3 linked regions of the Sulfolobus sp. A20 genome follow. The protein of the gene in region 2 binds, or shares a complex with, the protein of the main gene of each other region. Links are inferred from orthologs where the notes say so. Each region holds a gene or a part of one and is shown on either strand. Other genes may lie near its edges. The genes, in order: dph2, BFU36_RS02430 and rpl12p.

Evidence for each region.
Region 1: the proteins of BFU36_RS02430 (region 2) and dph2 are in contact, whole or in part, in a crystal structure (PDB 6Q2D), measured with the Methanobrevibacter smithii proteins. The link is inferred for Sulfolobus sp. A20 from one-to-one orthologs. Residues at the interface, in WP_011954157.1 of Methanobrevibacter smithii: Pro482, Asn483, Lys484, His485, Tyr553, Asp555, Glu556, Glu559, Leu560, Leu591, His592, Glu593, Asp594, Ala595, Val596, His597, Arg598, Gly599, Pro600; in WP_011954460.1 of Methanobrevibacter smithii: Met1, Met3, Tyr4, Pro28, Glu29, Gly30, Leu31, Met33, Phe58, His80, Thr124, Gln126, Ser179, Gly180, Asn181, Phe182, His183, Leu185, Tyr201, Asn202, Phe211, Ile215, Arg291, Asp295, Asp296, Gln298, Met299.
Region 3: the proteins of BFU36_RS02430 (region 2) and rpl12p are in contact, whole or in part, in a crystal structure (PDB 5H7L), measured with the Pyrococcus horikoshii proteins. The link is inferred for Sulfolobus sp. A20 from one-to-one orthologs. Residues at the interface, in WP_048053510.1 of Pyrococcus horikoshii: Pro161, Met164, Met165, Phe168, Ser169, Ile172, Val195, Glu196, Phe202, Leu211, Ser212, Val213, Met216, Lys222, Phe223, Asn224; in WP_010886059.1 of Pyrococcus horikoshii: Leu100, Ala101, Gly102, Leu103, Ser104, Ala105, Leu106, Phe107, Gly108.

The regions. Positions count from the first base shown.
Region 1 is NZ_CP017006.1:791,734-798,318, reverse strand. What follows is about bases 1,937-4,843. They hold dph2 (diphthamide biosynthesis enzyme Dph2), read right to left. Parts: upstream 3,938-4,843; coding sequence 2,936-3,937; downstream 1,937-2,935. Other genes in these bases: BFU36_RS04335 (single-stranded DNA exonuclease), read right to left, coding at 4,719-4,843; BFU36_RS04340 (KEOPS complex subunit Pcc1), read right to left, coding at 4,502-4,735; BFU36_RS04345 (50S ribosomal protein L16), read right to left, coding at 3,934-4,461; BFU36_RS04355 (exosome complex RNA-binding protein Csl4), read right to left, coding at 2,360-2,929; BFU36_RS04360 (DNA-directed RNA polymerase subunit L), read right to left, coding at 2,095-2,370. In the rest of the region: BFU36_RS04380 (MFS transporter), read right to left, coding at 1-1,265; BFU36_RS04370 (transcription factor S), read right to left, coding at 1,466-1,798; more of BFU36_RS04365, read right to left, coding at 1,828-1,936; more of BFU36_RS04335, read right to left, coding at 4,844-5,771; BFU36_RS04330 (hypothetical protein), read right to left, coding at 5,773-6,585. UniProt on the Methanocaldococcus jannaschii protein: Catalyzes the first step of diphthamide biosynthesis, i.e. the transfer of the 3-amino-3-carboxypropyl group from S-adenosyl-L-methionine (SAM) to the C2 position of the imidazole ring of the target histidine residue in translation elongation factor 2 (EF-2).
Region 2 is NZ_CP017006.1:456,892-463,574, reverse strand. What follows is about bases 1,592-4,596. They hold BFU36_RS02430 (elongation factor EF-2), read right to left. Parts: upstream 4,197-4,596; coding sequence 1,986-4,196; downstream 1,592-1,985. Other genes in these bases: xpf (3'-flap repair endonuclease Xpf), read right to left, coding at 4,276-4,596; BFU36_RS02435 (HAD family hydrolase), read right to left, coding at 1,592-1,980. In the rest of the region: BFU36_RS02440 (M28 family peptidase), read left to right, coding at 1-1,269; more of BFU36_RS02435, read right to left, coding at 1,252-1,591; more of xpf, read right to left, coding at 4,597-4,989; BFU36_RS02420 (prefoldin subunit beta), read right to left, coding at 5,013-5,393; BFU36_RS02415 (KEOPS complex Pcc1 subunit), read right to left, coding at 5,396-5,638; BFU36_RS02410 (hypothetical protein), read right to left, coding at 5,629-6,150; BFU36_RS02405 (50S ribosomal protein L37ae), read right to left, coding at 6,131-6,343; exosome complex protein Rrp42, read right to left, coding at 6,359-6,683. UniProt on the Methanocaldococcus jannaschii protein: Catalyzes the GTP-dependent ribosomal translocation step during translation elongation.
Region 3 is NZ_CP017006.1:747,950-754,305, reverse strand. What follows is about bases 1,911-4,588. They hold rpl12p (50S ribosomal protein P1), read right to left. Parts: upstream 3,571-4,588; coding sequence 3,250-3,570; downstream 1,911-3,249. Other genes in these bases: BFU36_RS04125 (50S ribosomal protein L10), read right to left, coding at 3,619-4,588; alaS (alanine--tRNA ligase), read right to left, coding at 1,911-2,795. In the rest of the region: BFU36_RS04140 (DUF434 domain-containing protein), read right to left, coding at 1-88; more of alaS, read right to left, coding at 93-1,910; more of BFU36_RS04125, read right to left, coding at 4,589-4,626; BFU36_RS04120 (50S ribosomal protein L1), read right to left, coding at 4,633-5,289; BFU36_RS04115 (50S ribosomal protein L11), read right to left, coding at 5,290-5,802; BFU36_RS04110 (transcription elongation factor Spt5), read right to left, coding at 5,811-6,272; BFU36_RS04105 (protein translocase SEC61 complex subunit gamma), read right to left, coding at 6,277-6,356. UniProt on the Methanocaldococcus jannaschii protein: Forms part of the ribosomal stalk, playing a central role in the interaction of the ribosome with GTP-bound translation factors.

The sequences.
Region 1 (6,585 bases), 330 kb from region 2 along the record:
GCTCCTAATCCATATTTAGAAAGTAAAAGTGGAAAAGCGGTTATGCTAAGCGCAGCCATTAGTCTATCTGTTGCTACACTTATTGCTTGACTAGTACCCCTAATCTTTGTTGGTGTTAATTCTGGTGTTAGCATTGCTGATCCTATTATGGATGCGGGACCAATTGCTGAGAATAAGTAGTTCAATAAGTAAAATGTGAAACCCAATACTGCAGCTTCTCCTGTTAACTGCTCAGCGGCTTGTAGAGGGTTAGATATTTTTATATTAAAACCAAAAAATCCAGGGAATATTAAGAGAGATGAATACATAAATAGCCAAAAAGCAACTCCTGCGTATCCCAATATAATAAGGGGCTTTCTTCCTATCTTATCGACCAAGTAGATACTAATTATTTGACCAGGGAGTCCTGCTAAGAATTGTGCCGCATAAGTAAAGTCTATTGGACTTAATCCTAAGTTTGCGGCTATCGTTATTGGTCCATAAATAGCAAATGTGGACGAGTACATATCATAAAGCACCCAGATTATGGTTGAAAGAAGTATTAGTACTATTGATGTCTTTAATCTTTTAATGAAAGGAACATTATCAAGTTTGATTACTACGTTTCCACCTAGTTCTTTCTGAAGCTTTTCCAATTCTCTTTTTATTGGCTTAATTCTAGTTAAATATTTATACGTTTCGGGAATTTTTCTTCTCAAGTAAAATACTGAAATGGCAGGAATAATTCCTGCTAGAAGTACTATTCTCCAAACAATATTTGCTGGTTCTCCTAACATTATCAAGATTTGATCGACGAAAGCTGCGGCTACTGCTCCTAGCCCCCACAATACTGCAAAAGTTATAATCATTCTTTTACCTCTACTCTTTGGATTTGAGTTCTCAGCAATTATTAATGGAGAAAGAACGTAATCTGCTCCAATCCCTAATCCTAAAATCACTCGCGAGATTAGTAATTGGAAGAAATTAAAAGATATTGACTGAGATAGGATTCCTATACTCATTAGGCCTACGTCTAATCCGTAAATTATTTTCCTACCCATTTTATCGGATAAAAATCCTAATAGTATAGCTGAGATTGCTGCTCCGTAATATGAACTAGCAATCAAAAATCCTTCTTGTACTATTTGTAAATGTAGTGCATCTTGTATGTAGTAAAATACTAGAGAGATTGAATAAAGTTCGTATCCATCTGTGAATACTCCCATTCCTGCAGTTAATGTGCTTTTAATCTCTAGATCGTCAAAGGGTAGACTATCTTCGTCCATCGAACCTTTCTTTATTTTGCTCACTAATAAAAGTATCTAGTATAAGTATATACTCAAAAATAATATGTGCGGACCCGCCGGGATTTGAACCCGGGACCGCCGGCTTACCTCCTGGACGCTAGAAGGCCGGCGCTCCGTCCTGGCTGAGCTACGGGTCCATCTTAAAATGAGAATTTAAATAAATAAGATTTTCTCATTTTCTACTCATATTCTCTCCACACTTTTCCACACTTTGTGCATTTATAGAATCTAGTAGGTGGCTCGTCAGCTCTTCTCGTCTGCAATATCCAAAAGAAAGCTTCATCATTGCCACATGAAGGGCAGAGTATTCCCTTTATTTTTTGCGCTCCAGCTGGCATTGGCTGTTCTTCCAGAACTAAAGTCTTATCTTTGATGGAATGTTTAACCTTAGTTGTTACAGTTATAGTTTGGTGATCTTCTTCCTCATATCCGCACTTATTACATTTATAAACGTTTTTACCATTTACTTTTTTTGGTAACATTAAGGAGTTACACTTCGGACAGAACTTCATAAGATCACCAGTTACAGAATTAAGAATTATTATTTATTGATATTTAACTTTTCTGATAACTTAAGAGCAACTGTTCTACATAAATTCTCCAACTGATTTTCAGTATACTTTTCACCTATTCCTAGATTCGAGTATCTTATTTCCTCGGAGATTGGGGATGAAGTAATTTCACTGATCAGTTCTTCTTTGTTCAGACTTAAGAATAGCTTCTCTATGAAAAATCCTCTAAATACGCATAGCACGTAAAAGGTATCATCATTTGATACTAAAATTGCAACTCTAGCTTCTGATTTCAATTATAATACTCCTTTGATTTCATTTAAATATTGAGAGGAAATATTCTTTATCATTTGAATACCTTCTAAAATTGCATCTTTTGGAGTAATAGATCCATCAGTTAATACTTTAACTACTATTTTATCCAATAATGGGTGAGGCTGATAATATGAGGAAAAAGTAACTCCTCTAATTTTTCTTAACGTACCTGCTAATAGATTACCAAGCGTATGATCCTCACCTTCTATTTCAAGTTCCAAATAATTATTATCGCTCTTAAGAATTTTAATTTCCACCTTTTTTCACCACATAGCTGCCAATTTTTCTCTGTTCTATATTACCACACATATTACATTTTAAATTATTCTCATCTTGCTTAACTAATACTGCTCCACATCGTGAACACTTAGCGTATATTACTCCAAGATCTTTGGCTTTAATTGTTAGCGATAAAGGTATAGAAAAGGATATCAATTTTGCTTTAATAACATCCCCTACCTTCACAGCTTCATTTATAGTATTTAATCTTTTATTTGATATCTGAGAAATATGCAAATACGCTGATAAAGGTGACTGTAATTTCCTTTCTTCTATTCCGATTATCGAGACCGACGCTAAGTCCTCTCTAGTAGAATTAACTATACCTATAACGTATTTAGCTTTTTTCAAATTATTTATTAGTACCTTTTTAATTGGTAATACATTGCTCTTTCTATTTAGCATATCATAGAATATCTTACCTATAACTGCTGATCTCACAACTCCATTAATCTCGTATGTACCATCACCACTCATGAATTCTTCAATTACAGCTAATTCCTCTCCAGGTAAGCTTATATCCCCTTGAGTTCTCACTTTCAATCACCACGGAAAAATATATGGTTCTAAACTATTATTTATAACCATTTTAGCCTCACCTGGAGTGAGGACAGGTTTTTCGTAATTAAACAAATCGTCAATAGGTAATCTTGGGCATGAGGTAACTAAGAATACATCAACGAAACTCCTATCTATGTTTCTCAACACATCTATAGTTAGTACCTTATTTGTTACTATGTACACGTTATATCCTCTCTTGTTTAATTCATCGTAAAAGTATTTTACCATCAAAGGTCTGTTTTGCCCGACTTTAATGCCTTGTATTATTACCCAATTTCTTTTATCAAACGCTTCCATTATTTTCGCATATCTAATCTTTAATATTTTTTGTATTTCATTGGTGAGATCTTCAACTTTTTGAGTGTATGGATCAACTTTTATGGTAGGCTTGTTAGTAGTTAACCCTAAACCTATTGCATGGAATAGTCCACCAGATACTATTATATAAACATCCGCTGGAACTTCAGCTGGCTTATAGTCACAACCGAGTACTTGTCCATCAAACATAAATTTGCTCGATGGCTTGCCTATTATTACCTCAAAGTGATCTTCAAGTCCCTTCTTAATTTCGGGTAATAGTTTAACGTGTTGGAGGGTCGATGTAAGAGATACTTTCTTAGCATCGTATTTATTTTTCAATATTTGTATTAGGTCATCCAATATTTTAGGGTTCAAATTTATTTTACTCTCAACGTTTATGAATACAGTAGGGAACTTAGGATAATACCATGTATATGGTGTATGACCAAAATGTATTATTAGATCAGCTCCTATCTCTTTAGCCTCATCCTCCGCTATATCGCAAGCTCCCCAACTAGGCTCCCCAGATATTATAAACTCCACATTGGGTAGCTTTTGCCTCAATTTATTAACTATCTCAATAGAAAAATATTTTAAGCCTTCAGGAAATTGTAATAGAACTTTTTTTGCATCTCTTTTAACTATTTCATTTATTACTTTTTCTTCCTCAAAATTGTAACTCAACTTACAGACGCCTGTTTTAAGGGTATAACTTCTATCCTAGTGTCTAAAGGCAGTTTCTTGGATGCCACTTCTAAGGCTTCTTTTGCAAATTGTAAGTGCTCTTTCTTTACCCTCACTAGTATTATAGTTTCTCCTAATTTTTGTACTCTTGCTGCAGTTCCTATTGGTGTTCCAAATGATAACCTCATACCGTCTTGCAATCTATCAGCTCCGGCAAAGGCCATCATCTTATTCTCTCTCAATACGTGATGAGGATACTTTAAAACCCACATGAAAAATGATGTTTCGCTACCAGTTTTCTTTGATAATGTCTTTAGAGTTATAACTCTAGCAGCTTCTAACGCATTATGCCTTATTTGCCCTATTTCCGTATTGATTAATCTCAGTTCATAGTCATAATCTCCATTAGGGTTACCAGAGGTGAATTTACTTATCTTTGGTTGTGGTATTCCCGGTATATACTCCTTTCTTGTGTAAGCTGGTCCAGAAAAGTGCCTGTAACATCTACCAGGTCTTAGAGGCATATTATCACACTTATTCATTCATAGAAAGAAGACTATATATTTAACTTACTGCGTTAAGCGAAGCTTGAATCGCCTTTACGTGTAATAATATTTCATCGACAGTATTTCTAAGTGTTAAAATATCATTTGCGTTTACTATTTTCATTTTTATTATAATTTCAATTTCGTCATTTCCGATGACTCTACTCTCTATTTCCATGCCTTTAGGTAAATCAATATTGTCTACATTAAGGCTATTAACAATAACTTCCGGCTTTTTATACCGTATTTTCATTTTTAACTCTATCATCAATTTTTATCAACCCCTCGGATCTTCTACTTTGTTCAAAATAACTACTTGTATAATAGTTGTTACCTATTTTTAATACTACAGTTTTGTCTCTTTTTATTTTTTGTAGTTGTAATAGTATTAACTGAGTTAGAAGTGGTGAATTAAAATTGTTCGTGTTTACTATATAATAGGATTTAGTAGCGTTTTGTAATTGTAAACTAAACCCTTTTCCGAGAGTGCTTCTAAACTTGTCCAATAATACTTCAGCATAAGAAGGAGTAGTAACAAATTGAGCTATCTCCCCACTGCCAAATGTATCAAAGGAGTAAATTAAGGAGAAAGAAAGTTCCAATGTGTCATAATCCAGATAAAATATTCTGTCCGTGATTATATCATCTCTATTGAATTTTGGATTCTCCTTAATTATTAGAGAAATTACTCTGTACAGTAATGTATTTAGCTGATTCTCATCTAGATCTTCTAGTTTAGTAGTTTCATTTGCATTAATCTCTTTCATTAAATTTATACTATTTTCTCTATTCCCGCTTATCGTAGGAATAAACGGATCTAGAGAAAGCATTAGGGAGAGAAATAACGGCAATGCTTTAAAATTAGGTACTCTTAAGTTCTTCTCTATAATCACTCCGAATTGCTCTAAACTCTTTATCACACTTAACTCCCACTCAGATAATCTTCTTCTTTCTATAATTGTGGAGGAAATAACTCCGGTTAATATAGCCAAGATATCATCATTATTAATTACTAGATAGGAAGAAAAGGCGTTATTGCCTAAATAGTAATGTTTTTTTATAGTATTGTCAATTATCCACTTTCCGTTACTATCTTGCTTAAGTTCTAGATCGCAAGAGGATTTAAAAGTAATGAAAGTTTTGTTTTTTATATATTTTGAAATAATGTAGGAAAATATTAACGGATCTGGGGAATAATAAGTACGTATGCAGAGGTTATCTCGGGTTTGTAATGTTCTAACGTATTCCTTAATCTCTTCATTATTAGGTTCTCCTAAAAATATTTCCATACTATCTCTTTAAAACTTCTTTAGACCATTTTTTAAGTTCTTCAAAATGCATATCTTTGAAGAACGCAAAGCCTATCATGTTGCACACGATATAATTTAATCTTGTGATGAAAACATAAGAAGGATTTAAGAATATCGAAAGCGCTAATTCTCCTACTATCGCAGCAGATGGGATAGGTATTAGCGTTGATGCTTGATATAAGAATGATATAAAGATTGATAATATAATGTTATGAGTTATGTAATAAAAATATATCCCATAAATTGTGAAACTAAGTATTGAAATTATTGTATAGATTATGAGTTCCTTGTTAGTTCCTTCTCTAAGGTATGATTTAAACTCGAGATAACTAGTAGCAATATGCTCCATTTTAATTACTCTGAATAAGTAAGATTCAACTCTATTTAACTTGGATGATTGAAAATAAAAATAGGATAAAGCCAATCCCCATCCCACAATATTTGAAACAGTAACTATTATAAATATTATTTCTAAAGGATTGAAATATATTGGGAGAAATAAAAGATAACCTACACAAATTCCTAATACGTCAATGGAACCTACTAAAATGGAATAACTAAAGGCTTGCCTTAGGTTTAGTCCATACTTATTATACACTAAACTTCTAGCTAGCTCTTGCCCAGCCCAGCCTGGAATAAGTAAACCAGTAGAGTTTCCTACTAGTCTACCTTTTGTAGTTGTACCAATCTTTAATCGAGTTATCATTGAATCCTTAAATGAAGTTACTATGTTTTGACCTAAGTAGGAAGCTAGAAAAAGTAGAAAGAATTTAGGATCTTCTGATATTACATG
Region 2 (6,683 bases):
TCTTTGTCTACGGATACAGAAGGAAACGTCTCAGACAATTTTAGTGAGTGCAATGATAAAATACTTAAAGTAAACATAACTAGTCTCTTTGAGGTCAATAAATACTATATTAACGCAGTTAAAGCTAACTGTAAAGCAGTAATTTTTTCTCTAGATAATGAAAATAGAAGGTTTGTAATAAAATATGGTAACATGCTAGACTATGGTCCATGCCCACCTCCACCAATACCTGCTATATATGTTAAAAGTAGTGATTTCAACAAGATAAGAGGTAAGTGCAGAATAATTATTGAGTCTGAAATAAATCCTTATGCAACTGGATATGTAATTGAGGGAATAACTAACGCTAGAAATGAGAATACCGTGGTCCACATAACCTCCCATCACGATCATTGGCTAGCTGGCGAAAGGGACGATTTATTAGCTGTTTCACTTTTACCAGAATTTAGATCAAATCTTTATGAGACTCATTTAATATCCTATACCGCTGAGGAATCCGGATCTATTTACTTTTCCACTTTCTCTTGGTCTTACGGATCAAGAACTTTTCTCAGCAATCTAGGTTCAGAAGATTTGGATAATATTTTGATTAATATTAATTTAGATAATATAAGTGAGTATGAGATTATAATAAAAACTGTTCCGGGTTTGAAAGACTTGTTTAGCGGATTATATACTACTAATATAATTGACGTACCAGAAATTTATACTGATAGTTACTCATACATAAGAAATGGTATACCCAGTATAGACATAGGAAGTAAGAATAATCCTCACTATCATGGCGAGTTTGACAAAATAGATCCAAATGATAGTAAGATAATTGGTAATATAAATTTAATTAAGAATATTATATCAAAAATTATAAATAATAATATATATTATAACTTTAATGACATGATAGAGCAAGTTAAAAATAGTATGCTATATGCTCATCCACCTTTAAAGACTTATCTAGTGAATTTAATAGATAGGTTAAGAGATAAAGATATCTACGTATATAGAAATTTGCTAAAATTTTACGGTGGAATTTTAGATATCGAGGAGAATTATGCAAACGTTAAACTATTTCACAAAAGTTATGGGATTGAAGAAATGATAAAGAGAAAATCAACGATATGTATTGAAAACTTCCAATGCCTAGAAAAACCTAAAGAATCCAGTAGTACTTATTATCGTTATTTCACATATTATCTTAATGAATTAAAAGAGGACGTAACGAATGAATATACAGACCAACTGTACTTATTGTTAAAGAAATTCCTCTAACTGTGTAAGAGATGTTACAACGAAGTCTGCGTATAACTCAGCATTCTTCACCTTAGCTTCTCTATCAACTAAAACAGAATACATACCAGCTTTCTTCGCCGCTAAACAATCTTTTATGGGATCATCTCCTATGAAAAGGCAGGAATTAGGACTTACTGATACCCTTTCACAAGCAATTATGAAAGGTTCAATATTTGGTTTAGGTTTTATACCTCCTTCCCCTCCAATAATTATAACATTAAATTTATCAATTAATGGAAAACTCCTTAATCGCTTACTTTTATTTCCTCCTTCTCCATCGCTATTTGTTATTATGCCCAATTTGTAACCTTTGCTACTTAAATATTCTATAAGTTCTTTAGCATCCTCATAAGGTTCAGTTTGCCCCGCGATCGACCAATATAGGCTAGTCCAATCATATAATTGAGACCTTTCTACTTTTTCTACGTTTAATAGACTAAGCACATTTTCCCACCATTTATTTCTGTCATATTCGCCCTCCCTATCCAATCTGTTACTTTCAGCATCAACTAATCTCTGGATTATGGTAATATCTATTTCGTATCTATAATTTTCTTTAATATAATTATACATATCCTTAGCAACTGTCCTTAAAGCCTCTCTTGATCTACTATCAAAATTAATTAAGGTATTATCGAAATCAAAAAACACAGCCTTTACGTTGCTGAATATTGTATTATCGGAAGACAAAATAATCACGAGAGGAAATCTTCTACTTTAGGTAACTCTTTTGGTAATCCTTTTCTCTCTCTGATCTTACTTACTACATCTAACAGTATACTATCAGGTACTGGTGCCCATCTACTAAATTCAGTACCCCAGAATGCTCTCCCACCAGTTGCACCTCTTAGCTCGCTTGCCATATCGTAAGATTCTGAAACTGGAACCTCTGCGGTAATTCTCGACATATTGGACACTTGTGAAACATCGAGGATCTTCCCTCTCTTTCTAGTTATTACTGCTGTTACGTTACCTATCAGGTCAGCTGGGGCTCTTATATCAAGTTTTTGGATAGGCTCTAAGAGAGTAGGTCTTGACGTTAAGAAACCAGCAAAGATGGAATTCCTTACTGCAGGGTAAATTTGGGCTGGACCTCTGTGAGCTGGATCTTCATGTATTACAGCATCATGCATTATAACTTTTACTCCTCTAATCGGTTCATGTGCTAGTGGTCCCTCCCTCATAGCTAACCTGAAACCTTGAAGTACTGTATCAATGACTTCTCTTAAGTGTTGCACACCGCTTGTCATATCAACAAATACGTTTACGTTTTCATCTATTGCTATTATTCTCTTAGCCTCGTCATAATCCCAGTCAGCACTATCTCTTAATATTTTAGCCATTTCCTTACTATCCATATCTTCCCTTATTGTTCCATTACTAATCAGCTCAATGGTCTTATCATTTAACGGTTCAACACTCAAATAGAACTTGTTATGCTTATTTGGTGACTTCCCTTCAAATACTTGACTCTTGGCTCTTATGCTTTCTCTATATACTACTATTGGTGGTGTTGTTACTACATCAATACCATAGTTTTCTCTCAATAGTTGTAACGATACTTCTAAGTGAAGGAATCCCATGCCAGATAACAGATATTCGCCTGTTTCTTCATTTATTTTGACTACTAAGTTTGGATCTTCAATACTTAATTTCCTTAATGCATCAATCATCTTTGTTAAATCTTTTGGATTCTTAGGCTCTACTGCTATTGTTACTACTGGTTCCGAGATATAATGAAGTCTTTCAAAACTTCCTTGAACTGAATTAAAGGCTACAGATATAGCAGTCTCACCTGATCTAGCTCTATCTAAGCCTAATACTGCTGCAATATTTCCTGCTGGTATCTCTTCCGCAAGCTCTCTTGTCGGTCCCATATATAGACTTACTTGTAAAATTCTCTGCGAAGTCTTTGCGTTAACTAACCATAATTCTTCCCCAGATCTGAGAGTTCCAGAGAATACTCTACCGGTTGCTACTAAACCTGCGTGTGGATCCACTTTCATATCTGTTATCATGAAAACTACTGGTCCGTTAGGATCTGCATTTAACATTGCCTTAGCCACTTCGCTATCTAAGTCACCTTTCCAGATCTTAGGAATTCTGTACTTTTGCGCCTCTAGAGGATTAGGAACGAATTTGATTGCCGCATCAAGTAAAGCTTCGTGGATTGGAACTTGTGAGGCTAGCTCCTCAATTTTGGATTTATCAGAGGCAGTATATGCATCAATTACATGCTTCATGTTAATTCCTTTCTTCTGTGCCATAGGTAAACTAAACCCCCATTTGTCTTTGGCTGAACCGAAAACTACATTACCCGCTTGTGGATTTATCATCCATTTTTCTTTGAACTCTGGCTCTCCATACATGTCAATTAAATTGTTAAATTGCCTTATTATATCTAGTAATCTATTTAGCATTTCTTGTGGGCTTAACTTTAACTCCTTTACTAATCTATCAACCTTATTTACAAATAGTATTGGCCTAACTCTTTCTTCCAGACTCTGTCTTAGAACAGTTTCAGTTTGTGTCATTATACCCTCAACTGCATCAACAACAACTATCGAACCGTCAAGAACTCTTAAACTTCTTGTAACTCTTCCACTAAAATCAACGTGGCCTGGTGTATCGATTAAGTTAATTACATATCCTTTGCCTTCTGCTTCGTGATATAGACTTATGTTTGCAGCCTTCACTGTGATTCCTCTTTGTTGCTCTACATTCAGATAGTCTAACGCTAATGCCTCACCAGCCACTTTTGGTGAAATTATTCCAGAGGCTGCTAATAAAGTATCACTGGTAGTAGTCTTTCCATGATCGACATGGGCGATTATCCCTATATTACGTACTCTCGTTCTATCCTTCATTAAGCTGAGTACTTGCTCTACTGTCTTATACCTAGGCAACTAAAACCACCTACTTCTTGCACATAAACTTATTAAGACACATATTAAAAGGTAATGCACAAAAATCAATCTAAAAAATCTAAAGATAATCGAACAATGAAGAACCTTTCTTTTTATCTTCAGATTTATTATCTGTATTAGTTTGTGAATAATAAGTCCTTAAAATCTTATATATTTCCTCAGCTTTTTTTCTACTTCCAAGAGCTTTTTCCAGTTCAGAAATTGAAGCATTACAAATATTCTGAATAGTTCCAAATCTATTTAATAATCTTTCAGCTAGTATCGTACCCACACTAGGTAATGATTCAACAATGTATAATTGAATATCACTCACACTATTCAGCTTTGATTTGTTATGGAGATTAATCTTTCTATTATAGTTCTCCGAAGATAACTGAAATTTTTCAGCTAATTTCTTTAATATTTCTGATGTATCTCTTTTGTCTCTAGAGTAGATCACTTTTACATCATAATCTAGTGTGAGTGAAATTAACGCGTTATTTATTGCCTTCCATCTATCAGTTATTTTTCTAATTAAGTTAATATCACCCTCCAGTATCAGTATTGGGACTCTGTAGGAATCTGATAACCTAGAAATCTGATCAAAAAATCTTTTATCAAAAATAGAGTTAATTAAATCAGGCACAGATTTTCTCTCTATAGCAACACCATCTGCCACTACGTAGTCAGCAACTTCAAGTTGGCTAAATATTACTATTAAGCCTAATTCTTTAAGTAACTCTGGTATACCGCTTGCTTTCTCTCTATCATCAACATAAATTCTAATTACCATAGGTCAATATAATTAATCTTTTCCTAGGCTTTTATACCCGATTGCCCTCCTTGTGGATAATATTTAGACAACATCTCGTTGATCTTTGCTTGGAGATCCTCAAGCTGTTTCCTTAATATACTTTCTTGTTTCTGATATGTACGTGATCTTAATTCTAGTAATTCTTTTCTATCATTTAATTCCTTTTCTACGGAAGCCTTATCCGACTTAACCAATAAATTACCAACTATCTTATAAATTGTAGCCTCAGCTGTAAGATTAGCTAACTCGTCTAAGACTCTGTTAATTTCCCTTAGCTCGTTTTCTATCGTAGATTTCTCTAACAGTAATCTATCTAATTGGTTTTTCAATTGTTGAAATTTCGCTAATTGGGTTTGAACTTCTGGGGGTAATTTTTCAGCCAAACTCATTTCACCTCTTCCAATGACTTTAGAATTGTATATAACCAGAGTATATAAGAGTTCATTATAGCTCTTGTCCTTGTTAGTGTAGGCGAGTTAATTATAATTCTAAGAGGATCTCTCTCAATTTTAACATATTTCGTATCTATTTTCTCAATTATTATTGAATTATAAATAATATCTTCAATATTCTTAAATTTCTCTGCATCGTCTGCTTCATCTTTTAACTTAATCTCTACTAGTGCCATAATTCTAAAGAAATTCTTAAGAACTTATTATTATTTTTATCCATAAAAGTGACCTCACAAAGATTACTGTCAACTTGTTTAAAAAATGATAGAATTTTACAATTATTCTTAGACTCTGACAAAATCGGATATCCAAGATCTAGTATAAAATCTTTGACGAAAGCACAAGTATTGTATAAAATACATATGGAGCCTCTCTCTATCTCATTTAACGTTATACCAAAATCGGAAGGAAGAGAAATTCCTCTAATCTTAAATATATACTTGGGTGAGAGCATTACTAAATCGTAAAGTATCATCTTATATGGATTACCTTTTAGTGTACTGATTAATAGTAAATATGGGGAATGAAGGGATAATGCTAATGCAAAAATTTCCTTTAAATCCCTTCTACCTCTATTTATCTTTAGAGAATCGGGTATAACAATTTCTAACGTGTTTAAAAAGTTCCTAACTCTAATATTAGCATCCCGCGAAGATGTTATAATAACGTTAATAGGGCGTATATGCAAGCCCTGCCCACTTTGCTCCACATTTCCTACAATACCAAATGCCAGATGCCAACCTAACAACTTTTCCAGCTGTCTTACAATAAGGACATTGATGATCTTGATACCTTCTCTCCATTATTTCTTTCCATTTCTTTCTTATCGTAGATCCATATCTTGGCCCAAATCTCCCAGCTATACCAGTTACCTTACCCATACTCTTTCACCTTATCTAAATATTTAATTGCTTTTTAAGTTCTTCTATTAACTTAGCTGCTGCTACCCGTGCTATATTCTCGGCTTGATCTATATCTTGTATCAGTAAACTTCCCTTTCCAGATTTCTGTATACCCACTATTTTATAATCAGCTGTATATGAAAATGAAATCTTAGCTTCTATTATCGATTCCTCCTCTAAATCTGGATCAACCACTAAGTATTTATCTACCTTACCTAGTGATACAGAAACCACAGGGTAGTTCATGGGTAATTTTCCTATTTTTTCTGACTTATTAATAGATATTGATCCATTAGACTGCTCTACCTTATACACAGAT
Region 3 (6,356 bases), 290 kb from region 2 along the record:
CATCTAGTGCTATCTTTCTAGAATAGCCCCTATTTAAAAAATATTTATAATCGATGTAAGCATCCTTTATATTTCTGGTAATATTCATTAATTTACACTAATATCCCTCTTTTAATAATTTCAATTATTTGTTCCTTACTTCTACGCTGATCCAATAATATGTTGGCAAAAGTACCTTTACCCCCACCTCTTCCGCCAATTTTTCTAAATTCTTCTACTATTTTACTCACGTCAATATTTTTCGAAGTACCTATTTGTAATTTATTATCAGTAATGCTTACAACAATATTATTTTGAGAATATGTTATCTTTCGCGTTATCTCCTTTATCTCCTCCTCATCTTCTAGCCCTTCTAAAACGTATATTTTTATTCCGTTAATCTCGTACGGCTTTATTGTACTTATTATAAGATTTTCGTATATTTTTCTATAATGAGATAATAATTCCTCAACGTTGTTCTTTTCGTCTAATATTCTTTTTAATCTAGAGGCTACTTGCGAAGAGTCAACGTTAATTATTTTCGAGATTTCGTCAATCTTTTTCTCTAACTCTCTAGTATAATCTACTAATGCACTTCCCGCCACATATTCCAATCTTATGACACCATCTTGAATTTTTTCAACGTTAATTATTTTCACAGAACCTATTTCGCTGGTATTACTAACATGTGTACCTCCGCAACTTTCAATGTCCCAATCCTTTATCTCTAATAATCTTATTATCGCCGAATTTGGAACCCCTCCTTCATAAATCGAAACGCCATACTTCATTTCAGCTTCTATTCTATTTATCTCTATTGGTCTTACTGGTCTCCTATCAGCAATAACTTTATTTGCATAATCTTCTATGAGCTTGATTTCCTCTTCTGTTAATGGCTTATGGTGAGTTATGTCAAGTCTTCCTTTTTCTGGTGTTTTCTCAGCACCAGCTTGCCAAACATGATCCCCTAGAACTCTTTTGGCAGAAGCTAGAATTATGTGAGTAGCTGTGTGATGTCTCATTAATCTGTATCTCCTCTCCCAATCAATTTCACCTTTTACAATATCACCAGCCTTAATTTTAGGTTCTTTATCTAATACGTGAACTACCACTTCACCAACTTTTTGCGTGTCAATAACCTTGTAATTTTCGTTATTGTTTATATCATATATTACTCCAGTATCTCCTAATTGTCCACCACCTTCTGGGTAGAACGCTGTTCTGTCCAAGACAATATAATTTTTAAACACCTGTATTACTTTAGCCTCAAAAGACCTCATATATTGATCCTTGTAATACAACTTTTCAGTTGATGGAACCTTGGAGAATATTTCCATCACTTCCTTAGGCAATTTTTGCCTTTCTTTTTCTTTAATGGATGAGGTCTGGTGTCTTTTTGCTACTAACCCATAAAAGTTATGAGGTATATCTACTTTAATTCCTCTTTTTTTCAACTCTTCACTTACTAAATCAGGAGGAATTCCATTGGAGTCGTATATTTCTATCAGATCTTCAGTGTTTACTTCCTTCTTTTTAGATATACTCGAAACTATTGAAGGTATTTTACTTACTACGTTCTCAAACTTTTGTTGCTCTAATTCAATGACGTCTAAAATATAATCTTTATTTTTCCACACTTGCGGAAAGTCCTCTTTCCAGAAATCTAATTGCTCCTTTACTAGTTCATAAAGTCTAACATCAGATCCAAGTAATTTTAATACTCTTAGAGCCCTCCGTATCACCAGCCTTCCCAGATAACCTTCACCGGAATTAGAGGGAACTAGACCATCAGCTAGCATCATCATTATGGTTTTAGTGTGATCGAGCACCTGGAAAACCCTTGCTGCCCTTGTTAGCTCCTCGTCAATTCTTTTAATATCTACATTTAATTCTTTACTTACAAGTTCTCTGTGAGTCTTTATAGTATCTGGATTGTCAGGATCTATACGCCCAGCGAACCTTGAGGATATAGTAAGCAATTGATCATCTACGTAAGGGACTCCAATTTTGTTAAAAAACTTATAAACTAGGTCACCATAGATTGCGTGGAATGCCGTAGGAGTCTTTTGTGTTATCCAAGCTATCCTTTCCACTCCATAACCGGTATCAACAATCTTTAATTTCAGAGGTGTATAGTTTCCATTTTCTTCAATCTTGTATTGCATAAACACTAAGGTTGCTAGTTCTAACCCTCCAACTGTTACTTCTAAACACGGTCCTGCGTTTCCTCCTCCCTCCCACCAAGATTCCTTAAAATTAAGCTGGCTCTCTGGGATTCCTATTTCCTCAGTGAAAAACTCCTTAGCATACTCAGTAGTTTCGTCTTTCCAATAAATGTATTTATCTGGGTAATTAAATGCATGATGAGCTGCCATTTCAAATGTTGTTAAATGTCTTCCAAAAGTTACTCCTACGTTGTCAATATCTTCAAGCCTTATGGCTGGTTGAGATATCACTAGAGGATTAGCTGGTGGTGGAACTAATCCGCTAGTTACATGTGGCTGGAAATCGACTATACTGGCTATAGTTAAGTACAAATCTTCTCTCCATCTAGCTAAGACTGGCTTAGGAGGAATTCTAGTGTGCCCTCTCTTTTCAAAGAAAGATAAGAATTTCTCTCTTGCTTCTCTTACGGTTAACGGATTACTTTTGATTTGTATATCGAAGAAGTAATAGTCAGTACAAGGTATATCTGCACAGACTTCTCTCTTCTCATCTTTAGTCCAAAAAGGAGTCTGACAATTTTTACAAATTTTTCTTTGATATCCATTATTTAAAAAGAAACTTAATCTATATTCATCAGCACTTGCTTTCATATACTAAAAGAAAGTAATTAAAGCTTAAAAAGTAAAGCCAGTTTTCAAGTTTCACAAAGTTCTTGTTATTTTTCCTAATTATATTGTGATTTTCCTATCTAACTAACTACTCATCCAGCAAATTTGTAACTTTTTACAAGTTAAGATGTAAGTTGTAATTGAATATGCCTATTTTACTTATTTTTTATTAATATTCGAATTTAGATAATAGCTTCGATGATGAAAAGTCATTAGCTTAGTTTGATTTATGATGTCTGTTATCAATTCTTGCCCTAGATAAACTGTGCTGAATATTTTCCGGCATGTGATGGTAGTTAGCCAATAAAGAATTTGTTCAAATAAAATAGCGTTATCTATGATATTTTCCTAGTCAAAGATAACTTTTTGTAGCCTCAATTAATTGAAAATTAAAAAAGTTTAGAAGTAATTATTAGTGATACTAGATCAGAAACGCTCATCCGAATAAGGATGCTAGCCCACTTGCAATTTCTTCTTCGCTTGGTCCTTTCTTTTCTTCCTCTTTCTTCTCTTCTTTCTTCTCCTCTGCAGGTGCTTGTTGCGTAGCTTGTTGCGGAGCTGCAGCTACAGCTACTGGCATTGCTGAAGCGTTCTTCAACACTTCATCAATGTTAACTTCTTTTAATGCAGCTACAACAGCCTTTAATCTGACCTCATCTACACTTATACCAGCTGCTGTAAGGACATTCTTTAAACTATCTTCACTTATTTCTTTTTTAGCTGAATGTAATAGTAGACTTGCATAGACATACTCCATTTTTATCTCACACTCACTCTTTTTGGGTTAAGATATATAAATTTTTTATCACCCAAAAAGTGATGCTAGTCCGCCTCCAATTTCTTCTTCGCTTGGTCCTTTCTTTTCTTCCTCTTTCTTCTCTTCTTTCTTCTCCTCTATCTTTTCTTGACTTTGTGGTTTGGTTTCTGCTTTGGGTATCTGAATTCCTAAATCAACCTTTCCACTAATAGCCGAGGCTAAGGCATATGCTTTCGATACTGCCCTAGCAAATACTACTTGAGCCGTTTCTGGTGTTATGTATCCTAATTCTGACGCAAGCATTATGGCTTTTCTTACAGCATTAGTTATGGTAAATCTTAATATTTCTGCTTCCGGATATGCAATTTCCACAGCTAACGTAAATGCGTTTCTATAAGCCTCTTCGATATTTCTTCTATAAGCGTCTAAATCTAGTTTTAAATTTTCTTCTGGAATTACTAAACCTTCATGATAAGCTATTTTAATCTTTAATTTTACAAATGTTGGCATTATTCCAAGTTTCTGTAATATAGGTAACGCTTCAACTGGTATAGGATCTCCTTTTTTAGCTACTAAAGTATCCTTAACTACATGAACTTTTCCATCTTGAACTCTAGTTTGTACCTTTAATTTACCAAATACACTTAATATTGGTCCTGCGGTCATTCCAGTATCTCCAGCTGGTATTATAACATCTTCCTCAGCCTTGTCTCCTGGCATCGCATATCTTCTTAACTTATAGTTCTCAAAGAACATGTTCATAGCAAACGGATTATCATTAGTGAAAATGAACGCATTTGGACCAGTAAGATATCCTTTTATTTTTTCTATGTCGATGCCCGCATTCTTAGCAGCGATTTCAAATAAACTGTTTTTAGTAACCTTTATGACCGCCTTTCCTCTTAATTTCTTTCTAATTTCATGTAATTTATCTGCGGGAAAACCCTCAAGATTAGCTATTAAAACTGTCTTACTATTTTTAATTAGCTCTTCGAGCTCCTTTACTTCTTCGATCTTCCATGAGGGAATTTTTTTCTGTTTTAATGCTAGAGCCATGAACCTTCACCTTATGGGGACTTTAATTATTTTTCCCATTGTCGTTTTTACATAGATGCTTCTGATTTTAGAAGGAGAAACCTTGCTCTCTATTGCATTAAGCACAGCTATAGCATTTTCAGCCAAATCCGAAGGTTGTTGATTTTCTAATCCTATGAAAGTTTGTGTTTGAGGTTGATCTTTAGTCTTAACAATAGTAGATCTCTTAAATCTTAAGATATATTCGGTAATATCTGCAGTGTTTGGCAGAGGTGTTGGGAATTTTCCTCTGGGTCCTAATGCTGGTCCGAGTATTCTTCCAACTAAAGACATGGACTCAGCTGAGATTAGGAACCAATCGTTTTGTCTAGCTAGTTTTTTAACAGCCCTCTTGTTGCCTTGTAGCTTTTGTAACTCTTCTCTGGTAAGTATGACGTTAGGTTCAGCTTTTTTGGCGTATTCTATTTGCTGGAAAGTGGGAACTACTAAAACCTTTTTTGGTTTCTCGGGTGGCTTAGGCAATACGATTATCTCCCTTAACTTCAGATCTCCCTTCTTCATATCGACATCTTTAAAAGTTACTATTAGCTCTACACTCTGCACGAAATTCCTTTTAGGATTATTCTCTGGAGACAAAGAATTTTTCAGTGAACTCTCGATTATATCCTTGCCGACTATCGGCATTTATTCCTTCACCTCATTCCATTGATTTTCATATTTGGATAATAAATCATTATACTTGCCTTCTTCTATTTCCTTTATAACTTCCTTGGGATCCTTGTTTTCAACAGTTATACCTATTGATCTAGCACTACCTACTATCGATTTAACAGCTGCCTTAAGAGATTTAGCAGTAAGCGATGGTTTTTTCATTATTGCCACTTTAACTATTTGTTCCAGTGATAGGTTACCAATTTTCTTATTTTTAGGATCACCAGAGGGCTCACTGGCTCCAACTTCTTTCAATAAAAGTGCAGTCGTAGTAGGGATTCCAACTTTTATGTCATATTTTTTCGTAGAAGTATCAACTTCAAGGGTTACTGGGACTGTCATGCCTTTGAAGCTGCTTGTGGCCTCATTTAACTTTTTCACCACTTCTCCAACGTTTAGTCCTAGCTGAGATAATGTAGGTGCCAATGGCGGACCTGGTTTTACATTTCCACCTTCAACGACTATTTTAATGGATTTTGTAGGCATAACTTACTTCACCTTTTGGTTAATCTAACTTGGTCTAATGGAACTGTTACCTGTAATGGAAATGTAGATTCTAAGATATTTAACACTACCTCTCCTTTAGATTCCTCGACTCTTACGACCTGGGCCTGAGTACCCCTAAATGGCCCAGAGATTACTTCTACTACGTCTCCAGGCTTTAATGTAAGCACTATCTGCCTCTTCGATACTAATTTCAGAATTTCCTCTCTAGGTAATAATCCTTGAGCTAGTCCTTTAGCATTTCTTATTCCCGATATTAATAATCTTACTATGTGTAACCCTTCAGCCTCAATTATGACATATCCTTTTAAATTTGGTGGAACAATTATAGAGTAAACTCCTCTAATATTATTCGATTTTATTCTTTCCTCTAACATTAATGCGACCGTTATTTCATGACCCCCTGTAACCTTTACTGCGTAATAGTTTCTTGTCGATGGTTTTTCTTCCAATAATTTACACCCCAATTAGCGTTAAAACTAATTGTATGATATAAGCTAAGACTCCTATAACAGCTAATACTAACAAAGTTACTT